3 regions of the Lentibacillus sp. L22 genome follow, and region 3 is predicted to be linked to each of the others. Evidence: predicted binding sites of a transcription regulator. Region 3 holds the regulator's gene; each other region holds the start of a gene.
What was found. The regulator LexA, encoded in region 3, represses DNA repair genes until DNA is damaged. The targets are predictions, from matches to a motif close to CGAACATATGTTCG.
Positions count from the first base shown of each region.

Region 1: a site for LexA is predicted at 2,436-2,449, ahead of recA (recombinase RecA). Genes of this name have one in related genera too.
Region 2: a site for LexA is predicted at 2,262-2,275, ahead of ABRT01_RS00385 (DNA polymerase IV). Genes of this name have one in related genera too.

Region 1 covers NZ_JBFNXI010000021.1:4,845-9,234, reverse strand. The annotation lists gene ABRT01_RS10755 (helix-turn-helix domain-containing protein) at 1-382, shown strand, start outside; gene pgsA (CDP-diacylglycerol--glycerol-3-phosphate 3-phosphatidyltransferase) at 518-1,096, shown strand; gene ABRT01_RS10745 (competence/damage-inducible protein A) at 1,093-2,340, shown strand; gene recA (recombinase RecA) at 2,521-3,561, shown strand; gene rny (ribonuclease Y) at 3,986-4,390, shown strand, end outside.
Region 2 covers NZ_JBFNXI010000001.1:73,572-77,961, forward strand. The annotation lists gene ABRT01_RS00370 (YjcZ family sporulation protein) at 1-16, opposite strand, end outside; gene ABRT01_RS00375 (hypothetical protein) at 405-560, opposite strand; gene ABRT01_RS00380 (YolD-like family protein) at 624-965, opposite strand; gene ABRT01_RS00385 (DNA polymerase IV) at 984-2,213, opposite strand; gene ABRT01_RS00390 (histidine phosphatase family protein) at 2,407-2,997, shown strand; gene prpF (2-methylaconitate cis-trans isomerase PrpF) at 3,239-4,390, shown strand, end outside.
Region 3 covers NZ_JBFNXI010000013.1:716-5,105, forward strand. The annotation lists gene ABRT01_RS08185 (DUF3231 family protein) at 1-67, opposite strand, end outside; gene ABRT01_RS08190 (hypothetical protein) at 521-829, opposite strand; gene ABRT01_RS08195 (hypothetical protein) at 1,298-1,633, shown strand; gene ABRT01_RS08200 (hypothetical protein) at 1,732-1,869, shown strand; gene lexA (transcriptional repressor LexA) at 1,919-2,542, opposite strand; gene ABRT01_RS08210 (YneB family resolvase-like protein) at 2,837-3,475, shown strand; gene ABRT01_RS08215 (DUF896 domain-containing protein) at 3,564-3,797, shown strand; gene tkt (transketolase) at 3,974-4,390, shown strand, end outside.

The DNA.
Region 1 (4,390 bases), on a different contig from region 3:
AGATAATGCCGACAAGAAGGAAAAAAGCGATACTGATGAGCCGAAGCTGACCGTAGTGGAAAAAGGGACAGGTGCAAGCCCTGAATCGACTATGAAACTGGAAAACGCGGACGACAAAGTCAAAATACAGTTGAAAGCGGATGAGGCGACCTATTTGGGTGTGCAAAATAGTGATGGGGAATCATATTTTGAACAAGAACTGTCAGCGGACAATTCACCACAGGAATTTGATGTCTCAGATGATGGCCGGATCCACTTGAATGTTGGCAATGCGCCTGCGCTTACAATTACTGTAAATGGCACAGAATTGGAATATCCGGTTGATCCGGAGCAATATGTCCATCAAAAAATATGGATTGATTTAAACCCGGATTCGGAATAATTGGAGATGCGGTCTATGATACGTATCGAACTAAAGACCGCATCCATCCCGTGATTTGTTAACCCTTCCCTTCAATCAAAGCGGAAGGGTCTTTACAAGCAACGGTCGATTCATACATAGGAGGCGAACATAATCATGAATATACCCAATCGAATTACCCTTTCCCGGATTTGTCTGATTCCGATTTTTATCATCTTGCTTAGTGTCCCATTCCATTGGGGTGAATGGCAAATGGGTGAGACGGTTTTACCGGTTGTGGATTTTGTTGCGGCATTGTTATTTATTGTTGCATCGACAACTGACTGGATTGATGGAAATTATGCAAGGAAGCATCATTTGGTTACTAATTTAGGAAAGTTTCTTGATCCATTAGCGGATAAATTGTTGGTATCGGCAGCACTTATTTTATTGGTGGAAATGGATCTTGCCCCTGCATGGGTGGTCATTATTATTATCAGCAGGGAGTTTGCGGTAACGGGATTACGACTGGTGGCAGCAGGCGAAGGGATTGTGCTTGCGGCAAGTAAGCTTGGTAAATTAAAAACAGTTACCCAACTTGTGGCCATTATTCTATTGCTCCTGCATAATTTCCCATTTGCATTTGTCAACTTCCCATTTGATATGGTGATGTTATATGTAGCATTATTCTTTACGATTCTTTCAGGATATGATTATTTTGCTAAAAATTGGAATGTAATGAGGGATTCGAAATGAGTAAACAGATCAAATCAGAAATTATTGCAGTTGGAACAGAATTATTACTTGGTCAGATTGCCAATACAAATGCACAATGGATTTCCCAGCAGTTGGCACTGGCGGGAATGGATATTTATCATCATTCGGTTGTTGGTGATAATCTTGACCGTGTACGGGCGCAATTTGCCCAGGCACAAAGCCGCTCGGATGTCATCATTGTGACGGGCGGTTTGGGGCCAACAGATGATGATTTAACAAGAGAAGCATTTCAAAGCCTGACACATTTGGAAATGGTGGAACATAAACCATCAATGGATAAGATTACCGCTTTTTTTCAAAAACAACATAGCAGTATGACACCGAATAATACAAAACAGGCACGCGTTTTTGCCGGAGCGGAAGTGATTCCAAATCGTGTCGGGATGGCACCAGGAATGATCGTTTCCCATGAAGGCAAGATGTGGGTATTCACACCAGGTGTCCCAAGGGAAATGAAACCTATGATAACGGATCATGTGCTCCCGGCTATTTTAAAGCAGACAGGAGAACGTACGGTTATTCAATCCATTATGCTGCGGTTTATCGGGATTGGTGAATCTCAGTTGGAGCATGAGCTAAAAACAATTATTGAACAGCAGACAAATCCAACCATTGCGCCGTTAGCCCAAGACCCCGGTGTTTCCATAAGGATTACAGCTAAAGCAGACACAACTAAATCGGCAGCACGTTTAATCGAAGAAACCAAAAAACAGATCATGCAAAAAGTTGGTACGTATTGTTATGGTGTGGATGACGACACATTGGAAGGTAATGTGTTTCAACGGCTTAAGCAAAAAGGATGGACACTGGCAGCAGCCGAAAGCTTGACTGGCGGCAAATTTTCTGACCAGCTTGTTGCAGTAGAAGGGGCATCTGCCGCTTTTGCCGGTGGTATCGTCTGTTATGATACGCAAGTGAAAGAAAAAGTATTGCACGTTTCTCATCATACCATTCAGGAAAAAGGGACAGTCAGTGAGGAATGTGCCTTGGAAATGGCTTTGAATGCCAGCAATCAATTGGATGCAACGGTTGGTATCAGTTTCACCGGGGTTGCCGGACCCGATACAATTGAAGGGAAAGAGGCTGGTACCGTTTATATTGCATTGATTAACCGTGATGGATATCGACAGGTAAAAAAATACACTTTTGCTGGTAATCGTCAAGCAGTAAGAAAAAAATCAGTTATCAAAGGCTATGAACTTCTTTTTCACTATCTAAAATAGTAAAATGAAGGCATTAGATAGGGTGAAAATCTTATTTTTAAGCCAACTGTTACATTAAAATATGTTTTTCGTGCAAAAAAGTCGGATAAAACACAAGAACGTTTATTCGACTTTTTTGTTGGCAAAACCCGAAAAACAAGTTATGATAGATATAGTTGATTTTAAGGGGAGGTACGACCATTGAGCGATAGAAAACAAGCTTTAGATATGGCATTACGTCAAATCGAAAAGCAATTTGGAAAAGGCTCGATTATGAAGCTGGGTGAAGAACCGATACGAAAGATTGAAACCATTCCAAGCGGTTCACTTGCATTGGACGTAGCATTAGGGATTGGCGGTTACCCACGTGGACGGGTAGTCGAAATTTACGGGCCGGAATCATCAGGGAAGACAACTGTAGCACTTCATGCAATCGCTGAGGCACAGAAAAAAGGCGGACAAGCAGCGTTTATAGACGCGGAACATGCACTCGATCCTACCTATGCCCGTGCCTTAGGCGTTGACATTGATGAGCTGCTGCTATCCCAGCCAGACACTGGTGAACAGGCGCTGGAGATTGCCGAAGCACTGGTAAGAAGTGGTGCAGTAGACATACTTGTAATAGATTCGGTTGCCGCTTTAGTTCCGAAAGCTGAAATCGAAGGCGAAATGGGAGATTCCCATGTTGGTTTGCAGGCACGGCTTATGTCACAAGCACTGAGAAAGTTATCCGGTGCAATTAATAAGTCAAAATCAACAGCAATCTTTATTAACCAAATACGCGAAAAAGTTGGCGTGATGTTCGGTAATCCGGAGACAACTCCCGGTGGCCGCGCATTAAAGTTTTATTCATCTGTACGATTGGAAGTCCGCCGTGCCGAAACGCTGAAGCAAGGTAATGATATGGTAGGTAATAAAGCCAGAATCAAAGTAGTTAAAAATAAGGTGGCACCACCGTTTAAACAGGCGGAAGTAGATATCATGTATGGCGAAGGAATTTCCAAAGAAGGTGAAATCCTAGATATTGGTTCCGATTTGGATATCGTCAAAAAGAGTGGTGCATGGTATTCGTATAATGAGGAACGTCTTGGTCAGGGACGAGAAAATGCCAAGCAATTTTTAAACGAAAACGAAGATATGGCTGCAGAGATTCATCATGCGATCCGGGAACACTATCATTTGGACGAAATAGATGAAGAATCTGCTGATGCTGAACAAGAGCAAGGCACATTGGATGTTTAATGTCAATCTAAAGTTTGCTTGAGGGAATATAGGTATGATCAAATAAGTCCTTTGTCCATTTTAGTGGCAAGGGGCTTGTTTTTTGCAGCCCCATTTTTACCATACCAAATATATTGTGACGTTTCCTTGACATAGGCTGTTATGACGCTTAAAATTAGTATGTATAATTTTATATCTTATATTATACAATTTCTGTTATTTATTTATTGAACATGGTACATGCCGACAATAATGAATAGTAGAGCGTGTTCAAAAAGAGGATAAAAAAGTCGAGGCCGGCTAACGTCTCAGGCGCCCTGTTGCAATTCCGATTTTCCACAGGACGTCAGCACTTAGTCGAGGTTTCCCCTATCTCGAAGCGTTATTTTTACCAGGATTTTTGAACATCCTCTAGTACAACTTTATAGCAAGGGGAGGTGAAATTATGGACATCACTTACATTATCATCTCCATTTTGCTTGCCCTAATCTTTGGTATTGTTGGTTATTGGATTCGTAAATCGATTGCTGAAGCCAAAATTTCCAGTGCGGAAAATCTGGCTAATCAAATCGTTGATGAAGCACACCGAAATGCGGATGCCGCCAAGAAAGAAGCACTTCTTGAGGCGAAGGATGAAAATCATAAACTTCGTCAGCAGACAGAGGATGAGTTAAGAGAAAGAAGAAACGAAATACAAAAGCAGGAAAACCGTCTGACACAAAAAGAAGAAAATCTGGACAGAAAGAGTGAAACACTGGACAAGCGAGAACTCTTGTTAGAGAAGAAGGAACAATCGCTTACCGAAAAACAACAACAAATTGAAGAAATGGAAAGCAAAGTGGAAGCTATG
Region 2 (4,390 bases), on a different contig from region 3:
CTGCTCCTGCAAACAGCCTTGCTTATTCAAGTATCACCTCCATACTGCCTACAATCAATATATGTGAGCAGGTAGCGAATGTTAGGGACATTATCCCAAGTCCGCCTCTTTTTTGGGTGACTTTTTTCAAGACTAGCGTACATGCGTTTTTTATTGTGACTTTTCTGGTCATTATGTAATTATTTTGTGCGATGGTACTGGCTGGATTTATTTGACGAATGTAAAGAGCAAAGGGAAGCAACTTGGGATTATCTTGTGAGATACATAAATTGTGTGTTTTTAGTTAGGTGATTTTTTAAAGAGGGTGTCCAAAATTCATCAAATGATAAGGCGAGGCTCTTGCTTTTGATTTGGCGATCTTTGGACACGTGTTAAAACATGAAGCATAAAGGGGGGTTACAGAGTCAATAATCGATTTCCTCAAAGTCTTCTGGTTGTGGTGTTGGTTGCATTTGTTTTAACGTATTACTATCAGAAATTTCATTGTTAATTTCTTGATAGGATTTTACCTTACCAGCTTGTTTCTTTGCAGATTTTTTGTTTTCCTTGTCGTTATTCATTTTAATTATCCTTTCATGTATGGATTGATGGTTATTTTTTGTTGATTGAAAGGATTTATACACTTACAAAACAGCAATATCAATCATTTCAGTAAAAGCAATCCACTCACTGTCTTCCGCCGAAACCAATTTCAATTGCTGTCCGGGGACAATCTTTTCTATTTTCCCTGTTACAAAATGATCATGATAGGGATGAAAAAGTTCAATCCGTAAATCAAGATCCTGTTTCATTGCATCAGAAATAATTTGGGAAAACAAAGCCATTTGCTGTTCATCGATAATTGGCTTGGTTCGTTTGGTTAGTTCCTTTTGGTGTTTGCGAATGCGTGCTTTGTGCTCCGGCAGCATCATACGGCTGGATTCCCACATTAAATTTTGTCCAGGGGTTAATTTATTTGGGTTCATTTTTCGTCTTTTCTCCTTTTATTTATAGTGACCACCAATCTTCTCAGCCCGATCAAAAGCCTGCCCGGCATCAGTTAGGGAAGCTGCTCGAACAATGGCGGTTGGACCATATTTGTCGTGAATATAGTCCATCGCTTCTGACAAGTGCTCCTTTTTCAAGGAAAAATCAAAAAAGCTGAGCTGGAAAGGATCGGCCGGTTGCAGCTGTGATAGCGTAACGCCAACACTACGAACGGGCTGCCGATCCCAGTGCATACGGAATAAATATAGTGCAGACCGGAAAATATCCATCCCGAAATTGGTCAGCGTTGCGAGCTTTACTTGCCGATGAAATCCGGTCGGAAACGTCACATTCATCCCCCGAACCCCCACCGACACAGTATTGCCGCGATAGCCACCGGCACGGGCACGTCTGGCAACTTCTTCACTTAATTCCAATAAAACCACTTTAATCTCGTCAAATGTTTCGTAATCTCGGGGCAGCGTCATGTGATGGCCAACCGCTTTTTGGTGATCATGTGTCTTTGTCGTTACTGGAGCATTGTTAATTCCGTTGGCGGTTTGCCATAAGACCTGCCCATTGATGCCCCAGCGTTTGGTTAATGCATCCACAGAAAAGGTGGCCAGCTGCCCAATTTTTTGAATTCCCATCCGTTGCAGGTGTTGTTTCATCCGACTGCCGATTCCAAACATCTTACCAATTGGGAGTTCCCACATGGTTTCTTTCATATTGGATTGATCCAACTGAAAAATACCATCCGCGTTTTTCTTGGCAAAGGCATCACAGGATATTTTGGCCAACACTTTATTCGGACCAATACCAACCCGCGTATAAACACCCGTTTCTTCCATGATTTCCTGCTGGATTTTGCGGGCAATCGTAAATGGATCGCCAAAAAGTTTTTGACTTCCGGTGACGTCCAGAAACTGTTCATCAACGGAAAACACTTCAACCAAATCGGTATAATGCTCCAATATTTCGGTGATTTGGCAGGACACATCAATGTATCGCTGCATCCTCGGTCTGACAACAACCGCTTCCGGGCATTTATTTTGCGCTTCCCATAATGCTTCAGCTGTTTTTACGCCATATTTTTTTGCAATTGGGCAGGCAGCCAGTATAATTCCACTCCGCCGCTCCGGATCCCCCGAAACAATGACTGGTTTATCCTTCCACTCCGGATTTTCCGCTTTTTCTACAGAAGCATAGAATGTTTGCATATCCACCAAGAAAATAACGCGTTTCACGCCACAATCCCCCTCTACAGAAACTAAAGTTCGTGTATTTATTATATGCGAATATACGTTCTTTATTCAATGGTAATTTATAGAATGTGCGGTACGCGGATACTATGATAAAATGATTACAGAGTGAACAACACGCAGGAGATAAAAGGCAATGCCTCTACCTATAGACAACAAAAAGATTGGATGTGGAAAGATGACAAAATTTGGATTTATCCGGCATGGTGTAACAGATTGGAATCAGGAGCGTAGAGCGCAAGGAAGTTCGGATATACCCCTTAATAATGAGGGACGTGAACAAGCTGCAAAACTTGCGGAGCGTTTGCAAACAGAAGATTGGGACGTGATCTATGCTAGTGATTTGGCAAGAGCCAGAGAAACCGCTGAAATGATTGCGAATAAAATGAATGGTGTCACAATCCATTTCGATCCAAGGCTTCGTGAAGTTGGTGGAGGGCTAATTGAAGGAACAACGGAAAAAGAACGTATAGCAAAATGGGGTATCAATTGGCGAAATCTGGATCTGGAAAGGGAAAGCGATGATTGTGTTATGGCAAGGGGACAGTCTGTATTGGCTGAAATCCTTAGTGAGAATAACGGGAAAAATATATTGATTGTCAGTCATGGATCATTTATTAGGCGACTGCTCGGGGAATTGGTCCCGGATGATGATGTGGAAGAATCACTCGGCAATTGTTCATTGACCATCCTGGAGAAAAATGAAAACGGATGGAAATTGGAGCTGCATAATTGTACAAGGCACATAACCGCAGATTCATTACTTTGAGCACAGGATATTATACGGAATTAACGTTTGTGTATCAAAGGGAGTTAATATAATCGTCCCCTATTCTATTGTTGAGTGATAATAAAAATGTTACGCAGTCCGGATAACTAGCGCTGCTTAGTCCAATTTTCCATTCAAATCATGCATCTTTCCAATTGGGTTGTTATTGAAAAAAGGGATTTTGGGAATGAAGTAGAAGTGTGTGGTAAGGTCATTAAAAACAAGGGAGCTAACTAAGAAAATGGGTAATTGGGGAAAACAAATTCAAATTCCGGCAACTTATATGCGGGGCGGAACAAGCAAGGGGGTATTTTTTCTAAAAGATGATTTACCTACTGACCCGGTAATACGGGATAAAGTATTATTGCGTGTCATCGGAAGCCCAGATCCTTATGGGCAGCAGATCGATGGAATGGGAGGTGCAACTTCAAGTACCAGTAAGGTGGTCATTTTAAACAAAAGTGAACGTCCAGGATGTGATATAGACTATTTATTCGGGCAGGTAGCCATTGAGCAGCCCTTGGTTGATTGGAGTGGCAACTGCGGAAATCTTACTTCGGCCGTTGGTCCATTTGCAATATATAGAGGTTTGGTAGAAGCGCCAAAGAACGGAATAGTTACGGTTAATATTTGGCAGGAGAATATCGGGAAAAAAATCATAGCTCATGTTCCAATAGAGAACGGGACAGTACAGGAACTAGGGGATTTCGTACTTGATGGGGTAACCTTTCCGGCAGCAGAAATAAAATTGGAATTCCTTGATCCTGCTGGTGCTGATGAAAAGAGTACAGATGGTGGTGGGATGTTTCCTACAGGGAATCCACTAGATATCATTCATATCCCGGGTATAGGAGAAGTAGAGGCAACTTTAATTAATGCCGGGAATCCTGCTGTCTTTGTGGAGGCGTCTGCATTGGGGCTTAGAGGGACGGAGCTTCAGGATGATATAAATAGGAATGCAGACTTACTGAACCGTTTTGAGTTAATACGGGCTCATAGTGCAGTAATTATGGGTTTAGAGGAAAGCGTAGAATATGCTAAGAAGCGTCAGCACACACCTAAAATTGCATTTTTTGAAGAAGCAACTAGTTACACCACTTCGGATGGAAAAGAAGTACATAGGGATAATATCGACATTTTGGCGCGAATCCTTTCAATGGGCAAGCTGCATCACGCCATGACTGGTACAGGTGCAGTAGCAATTGCGGCTGCAGCTTCAATACCAGGGACTATTGTTAGCAAGATTTTAGGCGACGTTATGTCCGAACTTCGCTTTGGTCACCCGTCTGGTACTTTAACAGTAGGTGCCGAAGCTGCAAAGGAAGAAATCGGCTGGACAGTAAAAAAGGTTGTAATGAGTCGTAGTGCAAGAAGATTAATGGAGGGGTCCGTT
Region 3 (4,390 bases):
TCTTTTTTTGGTATGTCAACCATAGTGAACCCAGTTCAGCGGAACTCATTTTGGGTTGATTAGTCAATATATAAACCTCCAAAATACGTATTTTAAACGTATTTTCTCCCTCACATCGACATTTATGCACCAACGACAATAGGTTAAAGGAAAATTAAATATTATAAGCTACAAAAAGGGACGACTGATCTTGCCCCGAATCAGCCATCCCATCTAGGGGTTCCAATTGCAGTATATGTATCAGCGAGTATGTTTAATTCGAAATTATTGCTACGATGCATTGTTTGTTATTGTGCCCCAAAACATGCCTCATTCATGCCTCGAAGTTTTCGGAATCAAATGTTCTACTTTGATAAGATAGATGAACCGCCCCCCCTTAAATACAGGGTTAAAAAAGTCTAATACTGTAGATTCTGCACGATTGTTCATCCATGGGAGCGGAAACAGTATTTGTCCGACTATTAATGAAATGCGAAAATGACCGTTATATTTAACGGTCATTTTCGTGTATCCTGAAAAATTATTCGGTTATACGAGAGTCAATCTTACTAACAGATTTTTTTCTATTTTTAAATGTCACCCATGAAGTTTTTAATGAAGCATAGGTGCCCACGGCTGCCGCGCTATAAAAGCCACCCATAAAAAAGCCGGCCCATAAGTCATGTCTGTGACTATAAAAAATAGAAATGGAAAACCCGAGGATCGATGCAATCGTCGGGAAATACTGCCGAGGTATCGGAAATATTTTAAATAGCTGTGTGATAATAACGATCAGTGGCACAGCAATAACGCCATCCCAAAAATTTGTATGTATCACCGGAAATCCCATATTGTTGTCTCCTAACATGAATGATATGATCTTTTGCAGTTTGAGTTAAGTTTTTGTTTATTTGAAGAAAATATGTAATTAAAAGAGGATGTTCAAAAAGTCCGGTAAAAATGACATGCCCCTGCAAAAAGGGTATGCCGACGCCTGAGCGCAAGCCCGTTTTTAGTCGGCCTTCCTTTGAAGAAGCTCGTTGGCTTGCTTTTCCGCTCCTCATGTACCTTTTATGTACACTCCGGTGCTCGAAGCTACGCCGCCTAGAACTTCTCGGTCATTTTTATCCTCCTTTTTGAACATGCACTAAAATAATGATTAGTGGAAATAAAGAACGTCAAAAAATAGATTGTCTCATATATCATACATCCATTCATTACAAGCAGGGGATTCTGCAAACGTTCCAAAACGATGAATTACATGGTAGAATAAACATATCCGTTTTTTAAAACCGGTTGCTGGAATGGGGGATGCAAGGTGAGGCAAAAAATAGCTACAATAGCATTCATGTTGTTGATGTTTTTTGCAATAGGTCAATCGATGTACATGACATCACAAATAGATGTAAGCTCAATTGATGAGCCGGCAATTGGTGCAGCAACTACCGTATCAGATATCAACGCCGCTCATATAACGGAAACTCCTACACTCCCGGTTGTGCACGAATATAAAACGGATTTAATTTCTCATCCTTACAAAACGATTGTATATTATCCTGCACCTATCATCCGTTCATTCCATTTTCTCCCCCATGATATGGAATCGTATGGGTTTTTGGACGTAAAGAAGTATCAATCAAATTACCTCTCCTGATACGAAATCAAATCTTAACTTGGTGCTTTTAGCTTTCTGCCAGGATTAAGTTTTTATTGTTTATTCATGATATGTATCAAGTATGGAGGGTAATAATTATGAAAAAGAACAAACCATATTGGAAAGAATCGCTCGAATGTTATTTGTTTGTTACAATAACCATGATCCTGTTTGTTGCAGGTATTGTTGTAAGTGGTCAATTAACAGGAACGGATTGGATTGGTTTGTTAAAATAGTATTGTAGTAAGACCCCTTGATACATTGATAACGTATCAAGGGGTCTTTTTAATGAATGTTCCGATACAATCCAATTACTTTACCCAAAAGCGTTACATTTTGATAGATTAACGGTTCCATTGTTGCATTTTCCGGTTGCAGGCGGATATGGTCTTTTTCCTTGAAAAATCGTTTAACTGTTGCTTCATCCTCATCAGTCATGGCTACCACAATGTCACCGTTTTGGGCAGTGTTTTGTTGTTTGACGATGACTTTATCCCCATCCAATATACCGGCTTCAATCATACTTTCCCCTTCGATGACCAGCACATATAAACTCTCATCCGGTCCTGCGCTTGAACTTGGCAGTGGAATGAACTCTTCAATATTTTCGACTGCAGTAATCGGGATACCAGCTGTAACTTTACCAATAACCGGAGCATATCGCGCTTCATCTTTTGGAATATTGTTTTCTTCAAATGGATCTAAAATTTCAATGGCCCTTGGTTTGGTAGGGTCACGTCGAATATAACCTTTACTTTCAATTCTTGCCAAATGGCCGTGAACTGTTGAACTCGATGCAAGCCCAACAGCACCTGCTATTTCGCGGACAGATGGCGGATACCCTTTCTTGTTAACCTCATCTTTAATGAAATCCAGGATCATCTGTTGTCTTTTGGACAGCTTGGTCATGGAACTAACTCCTCTCGCATAGGATTTATTAATACTAGTTTATCATTGTAGTATAAATTTATCAAACATTCGTTCGAAAAAATGTTGACAAGATCGTATGTTCTGATATAAACTAATTATTAACTACAGCGAACAATAGTTCTTATTTGTTGAGAAGGAGCGGATTGATATGTTTGAAAAACTTACCAAGACCGATGTATTCTATTTAGTGACTTTTGCTTTCACATTAGGGTTTTTATATTTTTCCCTAATTATGAGTGCATAGGTTATAATAAAGGATGAAGGTGTTTTTAAGTGAGGGCGATTCTATACTGCCGGATTAGTACGAATAAGGAGACACAGGAAACATCATTAAACAGGCAAAAACAAGAGCTTTTACAACTTGCAAAAGCTTATGATTTTTCGGTTGTTCAAGTCATTGCAGAACAGGCAAGTGGATATGCAATTGATCGGGACGGTATATTTCAATTGCTTGACCTCTTTTCAGCCGACAAGGCAGATTGTTTACTCATTCAAGATGAAACGAGGTTGGGGAGAGGCAATACGAAAATCGCTTTATTTCACCAGTTAAGCAAACTCAACATTTCTATTTATACGGCGATTCATGGGGGACAGCTGGAACTGTCGGAATCAGATTCCATGGTTCTAAAGATTGTTGGTATTGTCGAGGAATACCAGCGCCAGATCCACAATAGCAAAATTAAACGTGGCATGAGAAAGGCAATCAGTGAAGGGTATGATCCGAGTAAAAATCTGACCAATCGAAATCAGGCACCAGGACGGGAACGAAAAACTTTTCCAATTGAAGAAGTAATACGGTTACGGCAAAAGAAGCTAACTTTTGAAGAAATCGCTCATACATTAAACGGGATGGGATATTCCGTCTCCAAAGCAACGGTACATAGAAGGTATAAGGAGCATCTCAACACTTGAAAGTACTTGCCAGGAAGGGTATGATGGGAAACCAAGGACATGTAGGTTTGTCCTTGGTTCTTACATGCTTTGGAGGAGGATCTCTTTTATGATATCAAAAGAAAAGCTGAATCGAATTAATGAATTGGCTCATAAAGCGAAAACAGCAGGATTAACTGATAAAGAGCAAAAAGAACGTCAAGCGCTAAGACAGGAATATTTGCAAAACGTCCGTAAATCGTTTAAAAACCAGTTAAAATCAATGACAGTTGTGGATCCTGCAGGTAATGACGTGACTCCGCAAAAATTACGTGATATGCAAGAGCGAGAAAAGAAGCACTAATTAACATGATAAAACGTGTTCAAAAAAGGACAAAGAGGATCGGGCACTTAGTCTGGGTCCTTTAATGCAAAGGTCACTTGGACTTTTTGAACATCCCCTTATACTTGTGAGAATATGAACTTCATTATAGAATAGGAAGAGATACAATTATTTGTAGAAACGGAAGGAGAGCACGCATGTCAAAAAATGTAGAACAATTATCCATTAATACAATACGTACATTAGCAATTGATGCCATTGAGAATGCTAATTCCGGCCATCCTGGTTTGCCAATGGGTGCAGCACCGATGGCATATACATTATGGACTGATTTTATGAATCATAACCCGAAACATTCAAAATGGTTTAACCGCGATCGTTTTGTTCTTTCAGCAGGACATGGTTCAATGCTGTTATATGGTTTATTACATTTATCCGGCTATGATGTATCCATCGATGATTTAAAAGGTTTTCGTCAGTGGGGCTCCAAAACACCGGGACATCCGGAAGTCCATCATACAGACGGTGTAGAAGCAACAACAGGCCCATTAGGACAAGGAATTGCCATGTCGGTTGGTATGGCAATGGCTGAAGCACATCTGGCAGCCACTTAT